Regions from separate parts of the Kitasatospora sp. NPDC036755 genome, predicted to be linked through region 2. Evidence: riboswitches for the same ligand, from Rfam matches in the RefSeq annotation. Region 2 holds a riboswitch; the other holds the start of a gene.
The links. A riboswitch is a leader RNA that binds a small molecule or an ion and turns the genes downstream of it on or off. The one in region 2 is predicted to bind glycine.
Positions count from the first base shown of each region.

Region 1: linked by a shared signal. The riboswitch ahead of gcvP (aminomethyl-transferring glycine dehydrogenase) and the one ahead of gcvT (glycine cleavage system aminomethyltransferase GcvT) in region 2 are both predicted to bind glycine.

Region 1 is NZ_JBEZUT010000071.1:14,014-18,203, reverse strand. Features, by position in the region: gene gcvP (aminomethyl-transferring glycine dehydrogenase) at 1-2,550, opposite strand, end outside; glycine riboswitch at 2,788-2,891, opposite strand; gene AB0E96_RS13605 (PRC and DUF2382 domain-containing protein) at 3,114-4,190, shown strand, end outside.
Region 2 is NZ_JBEZUT010000056.1:7,004-11,193, forward strand. Features, by position in the region: gene gcvH (glycine cleavage system protein GcvH) at 51-425, opposite strand; gene gcvT (glycine cleavage system aminomethyltransferase GcvT) at 539-1,660, opposite strand; glycine riboswitch at 1,890-1,991, opposite strand; gene AB0E96_RS11495 (enhanced serine sensitivity protein SseB C-terminal domain-containing protein) at 2,201-3,004, shown strand; gene AB0E96_RS11500 (enhanced serine sensitivity protein SseB C-terminal domain-containing protein) at 3,121-4,044, shown strand.

The DNA.
Region 1 (4,190 bases), on a different contig from region 2:
CGCGTGGAACCCGTAGTCGATCAGGCGCTTGGCGATGTCGTCCACCGTCACGCCCGTCTCCTTGGTCAGCGGACGCAGGTCGATGATGCACTCGTGCGCGACCAGGCCGCCCGGGCCGGTGTAGAGCACCGGGAAGTGCGGCGCCAGGCGCTTGGCGATGTAGTTGGCGTTCAGCACGGCGACCTGGGTCGCGTGCTTGAGGCCCTCGCCGCCCATCAGCCGGACGTACGCCCAGGAGATCGGCAGGATGGCCGCCGAGCCCCACGGCGCGGCCGAGATCGGGCCGACGCCGGTGGCCGGGCCGGCCTCCGACTGCAGCGGGTGGTTCGGCAGGTACGGCGCCAGGTGGGCGCGCACCGCCACCGGGCCGACGCCCGGGCCGCCGCCGCCGTGCGGGATGCAGAAGGTCTTGTGCAGGTTCAGGTGCGAGACGTCCGCGCCGAACTTGCCCGGCTTGGCGAGGCCGACCAGGGCGTTCAGGTTGGCGCCGTCCACGTAGACCTGGCCGCCGGCCTCGTGCACCAGGGCGCAGATGTCGGTGATCTGGGTCTCGTACACGCCGTGGGTGGACGGGTAGGTGACCATCAGCACGGCGAGGTTGTCGCGGTGCTGCTCGATCTTGGCCTTCAGGTCCTCGACGTCCACGTCACCGTCGACCAGGGTCTTCACCACGACCACGCGCATGCCGGCCATCACGGCGGAGGCCGCGTTGGTGCCGTGCGCCGAGGACGGGATCAGGCAGACGTCGCGCTGGGTGTCGCCGTTGGCGTGGTGGTAGGCGCGCACGGCCAGCAGGCCGGCCAGCTCGCCCTGCGAGCCCGCGTTCGGCTGGATCGACACGGCGTCGTAGCCGGTCACCTCGACGAGCTGCTGCTCCAGCTGGCGGATCAGGGTCAGGTAGCCCTGGGCCTGGTCGATCGGCGCGAAGGGGTGCAGCTGGCCGAACTCGGGCCAGGTCACCGCCTCCATCTCGGTGGTCGCGTTGAGCTTCATGGTGCAGGAGCCCAGCGGGATCATGCCGCGGTCCAGCGCGTAGTCCCGGTCCGACAGGCGGCGCAGGTAGCGCAGCATGGCGGTCTCGGAGCGGTGGCTGTGGAAGACCGGGTGGGTCAGGTACTCGTCCTCGCGCAGCAGCGCGGCGGGCAGCGTCTCGGCGGCCTCGGCGACCTCGACGGCGGGGACGCCGAACGCGGCCCACACACCGGCCAGGTGCTCGCGGGTGGTGGTCTCGTCGGTGGAGACGGAGATCCGGTCGGCGCCGTCCTGGTGGACGTTGATGCCGTTGGCGCGGGCGGCGGCGGCGATCTCGGCGGCGCGGCCCGGGACGACGGCGGTGACGGTGTCGAAGAACTCGCCGTGCAGCAGCTCGACGCCGCCGGCCCGCAGGCCCTCGGCGAGGGCGGCGGCGTAGCGGTGGGTGCGGCGGGCGATGTCGGCCAGGCCGTCCGGACCGTGGTACACGGCGTACATCGAGGCCATGACGGCGAGCAGCACCTGCGCGGTGCAGATGTTGCTGGTGGCCTTCTCGCGGCGGATGTGCTGCTCGCGGGTCTGCAGCGCCAGGCGGTAGGCGCGGTTGCCGTCGACGTCGACGGAGACGCCGACCAGGCGGCCGGGCAGCGAGCGGGCGTACTCGGCGCGCACCGACAGGTAGCCGGCGTGCGGGCCGCCGAAGCCCATCGGCACGCCGAAGCGCTGCGAGGTGCCGCAGGCGATGTCGGCGCCCAGCGAGCCCGGGGACTTGAGCAGGGTCAGCGCGAGCAGGTCGGCGGCGACGGCGACGATCGCGCCCAGGCCGTGCGCCTGCTCGATCACCGGGGCGAGGTCGCGGACCACGCCGGTGGCGCCGGGGTACTGGAGCAGCACGCCGAAGACGCCGCGCTCGGCGATCTCGGCCGGGATGCCCTCGGAGAGGTCGGCGACGACGACCTCGACACCGGTCGGCACGGCGCGGGTGTTGATCACCGCGACGGTCTGCGGCAGGGTCTCGGCGTCGACCAGGAAGACGCCGCCCTTGACCTTGGTGACGCGGCGGGCGAGGGCCATCGCCTCGGCGGCCGCGGTGCCCTCGTCCAGCAGCGAGGAGCCGGAGGTCGGCAGGCCGGTCAGGTCGGAGACCAGGGTCTGGAAGTTGAGCAGCGCCTCCAGGCGGCCCTGCGAGATCTCCGGCTGGTACGGGGTGTAGGCGGTGTACCAGGCCGGGTTCTCCATGACGTTGCGCAGGATCACCGGCGGGGTGAAGGTGCCGTAGTAGCCCAGGCCGATCATCGGCTGGAGCACCTGGTTGCGGCCGGCCAGCTCGCGCAGCTCGGCGAGGACCTGGGCCTCGGTCCGGCCGGCGGGCAGGTCCAGGGCGGTGATGGAACGGATCGCCTCGGGCACCGCGGTGGCGGCGAGCTCGTCCAGCGAGCCGTAGCCGACGGACGCCAGCATCTTCTCCTGGGCGGCGGCGTCGGGGCCGATGTGGCGGTTCTCGAAGGGGCTGGCCAGCTCAAGCTCGGTGAGGGTCGAGGCGCCGGTGGGGCGTCCCGCGTTCGGCTGGGCGTTCATGGTGGTCGAGGCCTCCTGGTCACGGACCGGCGGGGGTACGCACGCCGGCCGGCCTCGCCGCTGCGAGCAGCGGACAAGCCTGGGCGGGCGGACCCGACAGGCCTCCCCCTCTGTCATCGGGACCTGAGAGCTTCACCCGCACGGGGCGCTGTGGGCGCTCCGCCGGCTTGCACCGTCGGTGAGGGTGGTGATCGCCGGCTTCCGTGCCGACGCTCCTGCCCTGCTTTCCAGAGTGACCTACCCCACACGGTACGGATGCCTGAGAGATTCCGGGGAGGAGTTGCTCCTTCGGCGCTCCGACCAGCGGCTTTCGTGATCGGAGACTCTCCCGAGCGGGCTCTGCGGTCGCCGCCCAGGGTACCAGCGGGAGGCCCCCCGATCACGGCTGCGTCAGGTCGTTCGAGGTCTACGCGCGTCCCCCGGAGGGCGCAGCTCGCACCCCGTACGGCGCACCCTGGTCGCGCCTGTCCGATTAGTGGCTTTTGGTATGAAATTGTGGGCGGAAGGGCGCTCCGGCCGCCCTCCTGCAGGAGTTCCGCAGGCTCAGTGCACGGGAGGAAAGAGTGCAGACCGAAATCGACCCCCGGGACCTCATCGGTCACAAGGCCGTCGACCGCAACGGAGACAAGATCGGCACGGTCGACGAGGTCTACCTGGACGACGCCACCGGGCGCCCCGAGTGGGCGGCGGTCCGGACCGGCATCTTCGGCCGGGACGCCTTCGTCCCGCTGACCACGAGCGAGTTCTCCGGCGACGAGCTCCGGGTGCCGTACGACAAGTCACTGGTGAAGGAGTCACCGGACTTCGGCGTCGGCCAGCACCTCTCCCCCGCCCAGGAACTCCAGCTGTACCGCTACTACGGGCTCGACACCCCGATGGACAGCCGCCCGAACGGCGAGAACGGGAGCCGGCCCAAGCAGCCCGACCTCGACTTCGGCACCACGGCGGCGGCCGCCGCCGCGACCGGCGCGGCGGCCCCGGCGAAGTCGCTCACCTTCCACACCCCGGAGCGCTCCCCCGAGCCCGCCACGGCCCGGACGCCCGCCACGGCAGCGCCCGCCGCCGCCGTGGCGGGCGCCGACACCACCAGGACCGCCCCGGAGCCCGAGGTCCGGACCGTCTCCGCCCCCGCCGCCACCGCACCCCCGGCGGCCGCGCCCGCCTCGGCCGACTCCTCCGCGCTCACCACCCACGCGCCCACCGCCGAACCGAAGGCGCAGTCGCAGCCCGCCCCCGCCCCCATCCCGACGGCGGCCACCACGACCGCCACGAGCGCCGCGAGCGCCGGCGCCGCACCGGCCGCCCCCAACAGCCCGGTCGAGATCACCTGCCGCGAGGAGCGGCTGGAGATCACCACCGAGTGGCACACCCTCGGCACCGCGAAGCTGCGCAAGTACGTGACGACCGAACAGGTCGAGCGCCGCGTGCCGGTGATCCGCGAGCGCGTCCGGGTCGAGCGCACGCCGGTCAGCGAGGCCGAGCGCGCCGCGCTCACCGAGAAGGACATCGCCGAGGCCGTCGAGGAGGTCACCCTCCGTGAAGAGCGCGCGGTGACCCGCAAGTACCTGGCCCCCGTCGAGCGGGTGCGTCTGGTCGTCGAGCGGTACACGACCGAGGAGGTGATCCGGGAGGAGATCCGC
Region 2 (4,190 bases):
GCGGCTGGGGCGGGGCGGCCGCCGCGCGGAGGCCGCCCCGGTCAGGTGTCTCAGCCGCCGATGAAGGCGGTGTACTCGTCCGCGCTGAGCAGGGTGTCGGTGGCCTCGACGCGCACCTTGATCAGCCAGGCGTTCCCGAACGGGTCCGCGTTCACGGACGCCGGGTCGTCGACGACGTCCTGGTTGATCTCGACGACCTCGCCGGTCACGGGGGAGAACAGGTCGCTGACCGACTTGGTGGACTCCAGCTCGCCACAGGTCTCCCCGGCGGTCACGGTGTCGCCGACCGCGGGCAGCTGCACGTAGACGATGTCACCGAGCGCGGTGGCGGCGTGCTCGGTGATGCCGATCGTGGAGACACCGTCCTCGGCGGCCGTCAGCCACTCGTGCTCCTTGGTGTACTGCAGGTGCTGGGGGTTGCTCATGGCGTCATTCTCCAGGATGGGAAGCGGGTACGACGAAGCGGGCCGCCGCGCGGACGGCTGCGACGTGCGTGTATGGGAAAACCGGGGCCCTGCGGAGGCTCGGGGCGGTGGGCTCAGCGGGCGCGCTTGTAGAACGGCAGCGCCACGACCTGGACGGGCTCGTGCTTGCCGCGGACGTCCACCGCGACGGTGGTGCCGGGCTCCGCGTGGGCGGCGTCGACGTAGGCCATCGCGATCGGCCGGCCCAGGGTCGGGGACGGCGCGCCGGAGGTGATCCGGCCGATCGGCTCGCCCTCGGTGGAGACCACGGTGTACTCGGCGCGCGGCACCCGCTTGCCGTCGGAGACCAGGCCGACCAGCTTCTTCGGCGGGTTGGTCTCGGCCGCGGCGGCGGCCTGCTCCAGCGCCTTGCGGCCGACGAAGGCGCCCTCGTTGGTGGTCTTGTCGAAGCGCACGACCCGGCCCAGGCCCGCGTCGAACGGGGTCAGGTCGGTGGACAGCTCGTGCCCGTACAGCGGCATGCCGGCCTCCAGGCGCAGCGTGTCGCGGCAGGACAGGCCACAGGGGATCAGGCCCCGGCCCTCGCCGGCGGCGGTCAGCGCCTGCCAGACCGGCTCGGCGTCGACCGGGTGGCAGAAGATCTCGAAGCCGTCCTCGCCGGTGTAGCCGGTGCGGGCGAGCAGCACGTCGCGGCCGGCCACCTTGGCCGGGAGGATCGCGTAGTACTTCAGCCCGGGCAGGTCGGCGTCGGTGGTCCCGGCCAGGATGCCGGTGGCCTCCGGGCCCTGGACGGCGATCAGCGCGTAGGTGTCGCGGTCGTCGGTGACGACGGCGTCGAAGCCCTTGGCACGGGCGATCAGCTCGTCGAGGACCAGCTGGGCGTTGGAGGCGTTGGCGACGACCAGGAAGGCGTCCTCGCGCAGGCGGTAGACGATCAGGTCGTCCAGGATGCCGCCGTCCTCGGCACAGATCATGGTGTAGCGGGCGCGCAGCTCGCCCAGCGCGGAGACGAAGCCGACCAGCGCGTGGTCCAGCATCTCGCCGGCCTGCGGGCCGGTGACGGTGATCTCGCCCATGTGGGAGAGGTCGAACAGGCCGGCCTTGGTGCGGACGGCGAGGTGCTCCTCGCGCTCGCTGCCGTAGCGCAGCGGCATGTCCCAGCCGGCGAAGTCGGTCATGGTCGCGCCGAGGGCGCGGTGCAGCGCGTCGAGCGCGGTCAGGCGGAGGGACGACATGGCCAGGAACTCCTCGGTCGGGGCACTCAGGGGTGCACGCGCCGGACCGGACCCGAAACGGGGCCGACCCTGCGCGCGGGCATGCGGCGGCGTGGGTCTCCCCATCTGTCGTCGAACCTGAGAGCTTCACCGCCCGCCGCCCGCAGCCGTTTCCAGCTTGGGGGACAGCATGGCGGCTTGCACCGTGGGTGGGCGCACGACAGGGCCGGGCGCCGCTTTCCAGATGTGCCTAACCCGTGCGGTAGGGGTGCCTGAGAGATTCCGGGGAGGACTTGCTCCTTCGGCGCCGGCTGTGCCTGAACGGCACTCCGGGCTCTCCCGCGCGGGTTCGAGCGGCCGGTATGGAGTTGGTGGGGCCCGCGGCGCATGCCGTCGGACGGGCACATCATGGCACGTCCCGGAGCGGGAGGGGAGAGGGGACCCGGTCACATCGGCCGGACCCGAACACGAGTCCTGACCCCACACCCCCCTCGCCTCTAGACTGCTGCGCGTCGGCGCAGCAGAGGGCGGCCGACCGGCAGAGGGCGGAATCGGCGGCGCATGGGGTACCCGGTGGAGCAGCAGCAGGGGTGGGGCGGAGCGGACGAGGCGCCGGCGGGCGGCTCGTGGCCGGCCAACGAGCTGGAGCAGGTGCTGACCGCGGCCCTGGGCGATCCGGGCGCGACGGCACGGGTGATCGAGGTGCTGGCCCGCAGTCAGGTCTGGGTACCGCTGCCGGCCGGGGCCGACCCGCAGGGGCAGGCGCTGGACCTGCCGACCGTCGAGCTGGGCGGGGACCCGTACGTGCCGGTGTTCTCCTCCCAGGAGGTGTTCCTCCAGCAGGCGCCGGGGATGGCCTTCGCGATCGCCCCGGTGTGGGAGTTCGCCCGCGGACTGCCGCTGGGCGTGGGCATCGCGGTGAACCCGGACGCGGCGGTGGGCATCCCGGTGCCGCCGCAGGGCGTCGCCGAGCTGCGCCGCGGTCCGCGCGAGGACCGCTGGGAGGCCGCCGGGGACGCCTCGGCACCGACCGGCGGGCGGGTGGCGCTGCGCGAGCCGGTGCCGGGCGAGGACCCGGAGCACTTCCTGGCCGCCTGCCGGGGCGAACTGTCGGCACTGCCCGGGGTGCTGACCGCGCGCAGGGCGCTGGCCAGCATCGAGGGCGAGCCGACCGTGATGTTCGTGGGCGTCCAGTTGGACCCGGCGGCCCCGGCCGACCCGGCCGCGGTGAACGACGCGCTCGGCCGAGCGCTGGGAACCGCGCCGCTGCCCGGCGGCGTCCACCTCGTACTGCTCGACCTCGCCGACGACCCGGTGGTCGAGTGGCTGCTCACCCGGGTACTGCCGTTCTATACGCGGGCCTGAGCGGGTCCGGATCAAAGGCACGTCGCCGTGGCGGTGGCCGGTGCCGCGCCATAGGGTGCGTGCAGACGGCCGACGGGCCGGCGGGTTGAGGGAAAGAGGCGCGGCGAGGTGGGCGCATGAGTGCGGGAACGGGAGCGGGCGGTGTGCCGGGGGCCTGGGGCCAGGCACCGGCCGGGCGCCCGGGAGCTGATCCCGGCGCGTTGGAGCGCGCCCTGCGCGATGTCGCGCCGGAGCGCTACGACGCGTACGAGCGGCTGCTGCACGCGCTGGCGGACGGCCAGGTCTGGATGCTGCTGTGGCACGGCACCCCGGGCAGCCCGGACGCGCAGTACGGGAACATGGAGATCAGCGGCCACGGCTACGCGCCCGCCGTCACCTCGTCCGAACAGCTGACCTCCTCCGGCTGGGCCCGGGCCCACGAGGTCATCTCCGGCCGGGAGATCGCGGCCTCGCTGTACCGCACCCGCTGGGGCCTGTGGCTCAATCCGCACGCGCCCGGCGGCGGCGTCGGGGTGCCCTGGGCCGACCTGCGGCGGATCGCCGCCGGCCTGGACCGGCTGCCGGCGGGCCCGTTGAAGCTGAGCGAGCCGCAGTTGAACGCCCAGCCGTTCTTCGCGCTGCTGGAGCGGCAGGCCGTCGAGGTGCGCGCGGTACGGGCGCTGCGCCGGGCCTGGGTGCAGCCCGCGGTGGGCGAGCCGTACCTGGCCATCGGCCTTGACCTGTACGAGAGTTCGCCGCCGGCCGTGGAGGCGGTGCGGGCGCTGATGCAGCGCGCGATCGCGGTGGCCCCGGAGGGGCTCGCGGTGTCCACGGTGGCGATGTCGGACGAGTACGACCCGGTGGCGCTGTGGATGCGCGCCAACGCCCGGCCGTTCTTCGACCGGGAGGCGGGCCGACCGCCGACGGGCCCCTACCCGCCGGTGCCCCCGCCGCCCTACCCCGGCCAGTCGATGCCGGGCTACGCGTACGGAACCCAGCCGCCGGCGCAGGGCTGGCAGCAGCAACCGCAGCGGCCCTGGCCCGGCTACCCCGGGCGCTGATTGCCAAAACTCATTCCCCGAAGCCGACTTGATTGTCCATCAAGTCGGCTTCGATGCTTTCCGGACGAATTTCCTGAAGTGCGACCCGGTCATCTTGACATGGCAGTTACAGCCATGTGAAGAGGTATATGCCAGAGATCGGGGAG